2 linked regions of the Megalodesulfovibrio gigas DSM 1382 = ATCC 19364 genome follow. The protein of the gene in region 1 interacts with the protein of each later gene in a pairwise test. Links are inferred from orthologs where the notes say so. Each region holds a gene or a part of one and is shown in the gene's direction. Other genes may lie near its edges.

The links.
Region 2: the proteins of hflK (region 1) and ftsH interact in binary tests that used the Escherichia coli proteins (3 or more experiments, as listed by UniProt). The link is inferred for Megalodesulfovibrio gigas DSM 1382 = ATCC 19364 from one-to-one orthologs.

The regions. Positions count from the first base shown.
Region 1 is NC_022444.1:1,708,579-1,713,715, reverse strand. What follows is about bases 1,195-4,016. They hold hflK (FtsH protease activity modulator HflK), read left to right. Parts: upstream 1,195-1,952; coding sequence 1,953-3,080; downstream 3,081-4,016. Other genes in these bases: hflC (protease modulator HflC), read left to right, coding at 3,077-3,919; DGI_RS07480 (alkylphosphonate utilization protein), read left to right, coding at 1,661-1,882; DGI_RS07485 (ribonuclease J), read left to right, coding at 1,195-1,560. Also shown: more of DGI_RS07485, read left to right, coding at 1-1,194; DGI_RS17885 (helix-turn-helix domain-containing protein), read right to left, coding at 4,190-4,513; DGI_RS07465 (LexA family transcriptional regulator), read left to right, coding at 4,666-5,137.
Region 2 is NC_022444.1:332,569-336,268, reverse strand. What follows is about bases 1-2,892. They hold ftsH (ATP-dependent zinc metalloprotease FtsH), read left to right. Parts: upstream 1-378; coding sequence 379-2,406; downstream 2,407-2,892. Other genes in these bases: folP (dihydropteroate synthase), read left to right, coding at 2,427-2,892; DGI_RS01440 (MT-A70 family methyltransferase), read left to right, coding at 1-83. Outside these bases: more of folP, read left to right, coding at 2,893-3,317. UniProt on the Escherichia coli protein: Acts as a processive, ATP-dependent zinc metallopeptidase for both cytoplasmic and membrane proteins. Plays a role in the quality control of integral membrane proteins.

The DNA.
Region 1 (5,137 bases):
GTCATTGACTGCGGCCTCATGTTTCCCGACGACTATCTGCTGGGCATCGACATCGTCATCCCCCGCTTCGACTACATCCTGGAACGCAAGGACAAGCTCAAGGGCGTCCTGCTCACCCATGGGCACGAGGACCACATCGGCGCCCTGCCCTGGCTCATGAGCCACCTGAACGCGCCCATTTACGGCTCCGGTTTCACCCTGGGCCTGGTGCGCAACAAGCTGCGCGAGCACAACCTGGAACGCTTCATCACCCTGAATCGCGTCCAGGCTCGCGACCGCATTGTGTTCGATGACGTGGCCGTGAACTTCTTCCCCGTCTGCCACTCCATTGTGGACGGCTTTGCCCTGGGCTTTGAAACCACCGTGGGCCGCATTCTGCACACTGGCGACTTCAAGATCGACCCCGCCCCCATGGACGGCCACGCCACAGACATGGACGGCATCCGCGAATTCTGCGCAGACGGCGTCCTGTGCATGCTCTCGGACTCCACCAACGTGGAGCGCGACGGCCACTCCCTCAACGAACGCGAGATCATGAGTTCGCTGTCGGAGATCTTCAAGACCTGCCAGGGCCGCATCCTGGTCACGCTGTTTTCCAGCCACATTCAACGCATGCAGGAAGTGTTCGAGCTGGCCTGGCAAACCGGCCGCAAGGTGGCCGTGGCCGGCAAGTCCATCTCCTCCAACATTGAGCTGGCCCAGGAGCTCAAATTCCTGGCGGCCAAGGAAGGCGTGCACATCCCCCTGGAAGAAGTGCCCACCGTGCCGGACCGCGAACTGGTGCTGCTGGTCACGGGTTCCCAGGGCGAACCACTCTCCGCCCTGACGCGCATCACCGCCGGGGAGCACAAGAGCCTGCGCATCCACGAGGGCGACACGGTCATCATGTCCTCGCGGTTCATTCCCGGCAACGTCAAGGCCATCTATCGCGTCATCAACCAGCTCTACAAGCTGGGCGCCGACGTGTATTACGAAAGCATTCACAACATCCATGCCTCCGGCCACGCCTACAAGGAAGAGCTGCGGCTGATGCTTGAGGCGGTGAAGCCCAAGTACTTCATCCCCGTGCACGGCGAATACCGCCACCTGGTGAAGCATGCAGACCTGGCCCGCCACTGCGGCGTGGCCGGGGAGCGAGCCATCGTGCTGGAAGATGGCCAGCCCCTCACCTTCGTGCAGCATGGCATCCGCTTTGAGGACGCCGTGCCCGCCGACGCCATCTATGTGGACGGCAAGGGCGTGGGCGATGTGGGCCACACCGTGCTCAAGGAACGCCAGCTGCTGGGCGGCGAAGGGCTGGTCATCGTGGTGATGGTGCTGGAAGAAAAAAGCTGGGACATCATCCACGGGCCGCAGGTGGAATCCAAGGGCTTTGTCTTCGCGCAGCAGTATTCCCACGTGCTGGAAGACGCCCAGTGCATCATCCTGGACATCTTCGAAAACGTCCCCCCTGGCGACGTGGACAAGCTCAAGGAACGCATTCGCAGCGCCCTCAGACGCTTCTTCCGCAAGGTGCTGGACCGCGACCCCGTGGTGGTGCCCCTGGTAATGGTGGTGTAACGCCCCCAGACGCCTCCCCACAGCACAACAGTTCGCGTGCCGGCCCGCCTGCGCAGGCAGACCGGCACGCTCTCCATTACTCTTTTGTCAGGATACCCTCATGAGCGACACACCTACCAAAGACAGCAACGGCACCCCCCTGCAGGACGGGGACAACGTCCTGCTGACCAAGGATCTCAAGGTCAAAGGCGCATCCGTCACCCTCAAACGCGGCACGCTCATCAAAAATATCCGGCTCACGGACAATCCGCAGGAGATTGAATGCAACGCAGAAAAAGTCAAAGGACTGGTACTCAAGACCTGCTTTCTGAAGAAAGCGTAATCCTTGCACCCTGCTGCGGCACCCGGTCCTCCTTGACCCGCCCCTGCATCTCATCTAGAAGTACGCCATTATGAACTGGGACTGGGACAAACTCAATTCGCGCAAGCCGCAAGGCCCCTGGGGCCCGCGGCCAGGCAACGGCCCCGAGGGGCCGGATCTGGACAAGCTCAAGGATGTCCTGAACAAACTGAAAACCCCCGGCGCCAGGATCCTGCTGCCGCTGCTGGCGGTCGTCTGGATGGCCACGGGCTTTTACAGTATTGGACCGGCAGAAGTGGGCGTGGTGCTGCGCTTTGGCGCGTTCCATCGCATCACGGATCCAGGCTGGCATTATCACATCCCCTACCCCGTGGAACACGTGCTCAAGCCGGAAGTCATGGCGTTCCGACGCGTGGAGGTGGGTTTTCTCTCCATGCAAGGCGGCCGGCAGACCCAGCAGGGCCAGAACCGCTCCCGCCCGGAAGAAAGCCTGATGCTCACCGGGGACGAGAATATCGTGGACGTGCAGTTCATCGTCCAGTACCGCATCAAGGATCCCACGGACTTCCTCTTCAACGTCCAGAGCCAGGACGACACCGTCAAGCACGTGGCCGAGGCTGCCATGCGCGAAGTGGTGGGCTACAACCTCATCGACAACGTGCTCACGGACAAAAAAGAAGCCATTCAGCTGGATACCCTCAAACTCATGCAGGGCGTGCTGGACCGCTACCAGGCCGGCATCTATGTGGAAGCCGTGCAGTTGCAAGACGTGCATCCGCCCCGGGAAGTGGTGGACGACTTCAAGGACGTGGCCAGCGCCCGGGAAGACAAGAACCGCTTTGTCAATGAAGCCCAGGCCTACAGCAACGACATCCTCCCCAGAGCCCGCGGCGAGGCTGCCCGCATCATCAATGACGCCCGCGGCGCCCAGCAGGGCACCATCCATCGGGCCGAGGGCGAAGCCGCCCGGTTCTCCGCCGTGCTGGAAGCCTACCGCAAGGCGCCGGATATCACCCGCGAACGCCTGCAGCTGGAAGCCATGGAACACATCCTCGCCAATCAGGATACGGACAAGCTCCTGCTTGATGCGGAAGTGGCCAACCGCACCACGCCCTATTTCCAGCTCGCGCCGCCAGAGGCCCTGGCCGGCCAGCCCGCCGCAGCACCAGGAACCCCTGGCGCCCCCGCCGGTCAGCCCGCCCTGCGAGGTGCCCCATGAAAAAACTGTTCATCCTTGGCCTGACGGCCTTTGTCCTCATCGTCGTCGCGTCCATGTCCTTGTACACGGTCTCGCAGGTGCAGACAGCCATCATCCTGGAATTCGGCAAGCCCATTGGCGAGGCGAAAGCCCCGGGCCTGCACTTCAAGCTGCCCTGGCGCAATGTCATCTGGTTCGACAAACGGATTCTGGACTACGACGCCAAGGCCCGCGAAGTGCTCACCAGCGACAAGAAGACCCTTCTGGTGGACAACTACGCCAAATGGCGCATCACCAACCCCCTGCTGTTCTACCAGACCGTGCGCACCCCCGCCGGTGCCCTGCAGCGGCTGGACGACGTGATCTATTCCGAAATGCGCGAGGCCTTGGGCCGCTACACCATGACGGAAGCAGTCTCCACCAGACGCGCCGCCATCATGCTGGAAGTGTCGGAACGCTCCTCCAGACTCATCGCCGAATACGGCATCGAAGTGGTGGATGTGCGCATCAAACGCACGGATCTGCCTGACCAGAACCTGAAATCCATCTACAACCGCATGTCTGCCGAACGCAAACGCCAAGCCAAGCAGTACCGCTCCGAAGGCGAGGAAGAAGCAGCAAAGATTCGCTCCGAGGCAGACCGCGAGCGCACAGTCATTCTGGCGCAAGCCCGCCGCGAAGCCGAGATACTCCTTGGCCAGGGCGATGCCGAAGCTGTGCGTATCTACGCAGAAGCGTACGGCGCGGACCCCAGTTTCTATGCCTTTGCCAGAAGCCTGGAAGCCTATACCAACGGCCTCAAGACACGCACACGCATGGTCCTGGTGCCCGGGTCTGGCTTTTTCCAGCACCTGCCCTAGATCATTAAGACATTCTCCCCGCGGGGATTTGCACCCTCCCCGCGGGGTCGCCGGCAGTGTAACATGTGAACCAAAATGTTACAACTGTGTCCCCAATGAGACACCTGCCGGTGCATGCAAATACCCAGCAGCCGCAGCAGATAAACTAGCAGCCTACCACTGTTCATCTTTTTTTTTTGCGCTTCCAACTATTGTGGCACTGAATTTGTATTATGTACTTGCTTGCTTGTGCCAACAGGCTGACCAGATTGTTACACACGCGCCAGCAGGTCATTTGTGCAAGGAAGACGATTTTCGTTTCGTTGATCCCTTGGGCCGACCTGGCGGACGCGACGGCGCCGGGAGAAGCTGCTCAGGAATCCCCAATTCCACCAACTGCTGGATGCGTTCCTTCGGCGCACGATCCCCCTTGATGATGCGCGAGATCATCGAGGGATGCACACCCAGATCCACGGCAAGTCGGTTTTTGTAAATTCGATGATACGAAAGCCACGCCTCAAGCTTTTGCTGCCGGTCCGTTGTCGTGTCAGCCAGCAGCGCAGCCAGGAAGCTTTCGGAGAAGGAGTGTTTTTCTGAGGCAGCGGATTCTGTCATGTGCAGGTCAAGGAATTGCAGTGTTTCTTCGTGTATGGTATAAAAACCATGCTCGTGTACATCGAATTTCGTCTAGATATAGGCTAGTTTTTCCACTGTCAAGGTGAATCGGGCTCAGTCCCCCATTCTCCACATACCAAAGGAGTTGCAGCGTGCCAGGTTTTGAAGAAATTTTCGACCGCATCAAGGTTGCCACCAATACCCGCACCCAGGTGGAACTTGCTGAAGTGCTTGACATTCGTCAGTCCAGCATTTCAGACGCCAAGCGGCGGGATTCGGTGCCCTCGGACTGGTACCTCAAGTTGTTCGAGAAGTACGGTCTCAACCCGGACTGGCTCAAGAGCGGTCTCGGCCCCATGTATCTCAAGAGCGAGCAGGGGTACGAACCCTATGACGGCCCCCAGGCGGCCAGCCTGCGCGAGGAAGCCGCCAAGTATGCCGAACCGGACAGCAAGTCGCAGATCATCACGGTCTTTGGCATGCAGGGCATCGACGCCGCCACCGGCAAGTGGATGCCCAAGAGCATCGGCAAGCTCTCCATTCCCCTGTCCCTGGCCCGGCCCAGCATCACTGTGGTGAAGATGGACGCCTCTTCCATGGAGCCGCTCATCCGCCGCAGCGCCT
Region 2 (3,700 bases), 1.4 Mb from region 1 along the record:
ATCCCACCTGGACCACGTATGCGAACCACTCCCAGTGCGGGCAGGAACTTGAGGTGCAGCAGGAAGAACAGACAGCGCCGTGACCCCGGCAGGGGGGTGGCGGAAGCGTAGTGGAGTCGAACCACCCTGGGAGCTCTCACCCCCACACTGGTTTTGAAGACCAGGCGCCACACCGGTGACGATACGCTTCCGCGGCAGGACCGCCTTTCCTTACGTGCTCGCGGCGGCGGATGCAAGCCTTGATGTGCAGGACTTCAACCGCCCGGGGTTTTAAGAAATTGTCATCTCCGCATCCCGGCGTTGCCAAAAACCCGGCATCCATCTATAGACATTGCCTCCAGGAATGCTATCCTACTCTCCAGAAACGGGAGATATACGTTGAACAATTTCGGTCGCAATCTGGTCATCTGGGTGGTTCTGAGCCTGGTGCTCATCGCCCTGTTGAACGCGTTCAATCAGCCAGCCGGCTCGGTCAAAAAACTCACCTACAGCGAATTCGTCCAGAGCGTGCAGGAAGGCATGGTGCAGGAAGTGCTGCTGCAGGACCAGAACATCTCTGGCAAACTGCTTGATGGCACCAACTTTTCCAGTTACGCCCCGCGCGATGCCGGCATCACCACCTTGCTCATGGAAAACAAGGTCCGCGTGAAGGCCGAGCCGGACGAAGAAGCCGGCTACATGGTGCTGCTGGTGAACCTCTTACCCTTCCTCATCATTGGTGCAGTGATCTTTTTCTTCATGCGCCAGGTGCAGAGTTCCGGCGGCAAGGCTTTGTCCTTTGGCCGTTCCAAGGCCCGGCTCATCACCCAGGAGCAGGCCCGCGTCACCTTCGAGGACGTGGCCGGCGTGGATGAAGCCAAGGAAGAGCTTACGGAAGTGGTGGATTTTCTGCGCGATCCCAAGAAGTTCACCCGCCTGGGCGGCCGCATCCCCAAGGGCGTGCTCCTGGTGGGCCCTCCTGGCACGGGCAAGACGCTGCTCTCCCGGGCCGTGGCTGGCGAAGCCGGGGTGCCGTTCTTCTCCATCTCGGGCTCGGACTTTGTGGAAATGTTCGTCGGCGTGGGCGCGGCCCGCGTGCGCGATCTGTTTGTCCAGGGCAAGAAGAATGCCCCCTGCCTCATCTTCATCGATGAAATCGATGCCGTGGGCCGCCAGCGCGGCGCCGGCCTGGGCGGCGGGCACGATGAACGCGAGCAGACCCTGAACCAGCTGCTGGTGGAGATGGACGGCTTTGAGAGCAACGAAGGCGTCATCCTCATCGCCGCCACCAACCGGCCCGACGTGCTGGACCCCGCGCTGCTGCGGCCGGGCCGCTTCGACCGCCAGGTGGTGGTGCCCACGCCGGATCTCAAGGGCCGCCGCCACATCCTGGGCGTGCACTCCCGTCGCACGCCGCTTTCGGACAACGTCAATCTGGATATCCTGGCCAAGGGGACGCCCGGCTTCTCCGGCGCGGATCTGGAAAATCTGGTCAACGAAGCCGCCTTGCACGCCGCCAAGATGAACAAGGACAAGCTGGACATGTCCGACTTCGAGGAGGCCAAGGACAAGGTGCTCATGGGCAAGGAGCGCAGAAGCCTGATCATGACTGATGAGGAAAAGCGCAACACCGCCTACCATGAAGCCGGCCACGCCTTGGTGGGGCGCATGCTCCCCGGCACAGACGCGCTGCACAAGGTGACCATCATCCCCCGCGGCCGGGCCCTGGGCGTGACCCAGTACCTGCCCGAGGACCGTCACAGCTTCTCGCGCACCTACCTGGAAAATCGTCTGGCCATGATGCTCGGCGGCCGGGCGGCGGAACTCGTCATCAACAACGAATACACCACCGGCGCGGGCAACGATATTGAGCAGGCCACCAACATGGCCCGTCGCATGGTCTGTCAGTACGGCATGAGCGAGGCCCTGGGGCCGTTGAACTTCGCCGAACGGTCCGACGAGGTCTTCATCGGCCGCGACCTGGGCCACTACAAGACCCATTCCGAGGAAACCTCCCGGCTCATCGACGCCGAAATCAAGCGCTTTGTGGAAGACGGGCAGAAGACGGCCCTGGACATCCTGCGCGAGAAGATCGACGTGCTGCACGCCATCGCCGCGGCGTTGCTGGAACGCGAAACCATCACCGGCGACGATGTGGATCGTCTCATCCGCGGTGAGCCTTTGCCCCCCTTCAATGGCGGTCTGGGCAAGCCGCAGCCCCAGGCGTCCCAGGGTTCCCAGACGCCCCCGGCGGCGGAAGGCGAGGGCGACGGCCAGGCCGGCACCCCGGCGCAGGCCGCAGGGGCGGGCGATCCGGATGCCGCGTCTTCCGATGCTGCTTCCGCCGGTGCGCCTGCGTTTGCCGGGTCTGACGGCTCCACCCCGCCCGACAAGGCCGGCGGCTCCACCCCCCCTGCAGGCTCCTAGGCCGTCCGGGGTCGCGGGGCATGGTCTGCTGGGAAATACGGGACGGCGCTCGCCTGGGGCCATCACCTTTTCTGGTGATGGGCATCGTCAACATCACGCCGGATTCCTTTTCCGACGGCGGCAGGTTCCTGGAGCCTGCCGCCGCGGTCATGCATGGACTCGCGTTGGCTGCCCGAGGGGCGGACATCCTGGACCTGGGCGGCGAATCCACCCGCCCCGGCAGCGATGAAGTCCCGGCCGACGAGGAATGGCGGCGGCTGGAACCGGTGTTCGAGCTGCTGCAGGACGCCCCGCCGGCGCGGGGGCTGGTCCTCTCGGTGGATACCTGGCGCGCCGAAACCGCGGCCCGGGCGTTGGCTGCCGGCGCCGCCATCGTCAACGATATCTCCGCCTGCCGCTTTGACCCTGCTCTGGTGGATGTGCTGGTGCAGCACCAGCCCGGCTATGTGCTCATGCACGCCCAGGGCCGGCCCAAAACCATGCAGCAGAACCCGCACTACGACGATGTGGTGGACAACGTGCTGCGCTTTCTGGAAGAACGCCTGGCCGCGCTGGTACGGGCCGGGCTGGCTGAATCGCGCATCGTACTTGATCCGGGCATCGGCTTCGGCAAGACCGTGACGCACAACCTGGCCCTGCTGGCCGGGCTGGAGCGTCTGGCCGTGCTGGGCCGGCCCGTGCTCATGGGGCTTTCCCGCAAGCGGTTTCTGCAGGGATTCGTCCCGGCAGACGCACCGGATGAGGCCGCCCGCGCCACGGCCCTGCAACTGGCCACCCAGGCCGCCACAGTCCTGGCTGCCCGCCATGGTGCACGCATCCATCGCGTGCATGACGTGGCCCAGACCCGTCAGACGCTGGACATCGTGGCCGCGGTGGAGGCCGCCGGCGGGGAGGGGCCATGCTCGACCTGACCGTCGTTCGCGTGGGCTGGCGCGATGTGCTGGACATGGCCGTGGTGGCCGCGGCGCTGTACCGGATGCTGCTGCTCATCAAGGGCACCCGGGCCGTGTCTGTGCTGTATGGGCTGTTGCTGGTCATCCTGGTCTATTTCGCCTCCGAGGAGTTGGGGCTGTACACCCTCAACTGGCTGCTCACCAACTTCCTGGGCTCCATCTTCCTGGTCATCATCATCCTGTTCCAGCAGGATATCCGCAAGGCGCTTTCCGAAGTGGGTGCGGGACGTTTCTTCCGCAGAAAGACCATGGACGGCGAGTATCTCAACCAGCTCATCGCCGCCCTGGACGCCCTGGCCAAAAGCCGCACTGGCGCGCTGGTGGTCATTCAGCGCAAGGTG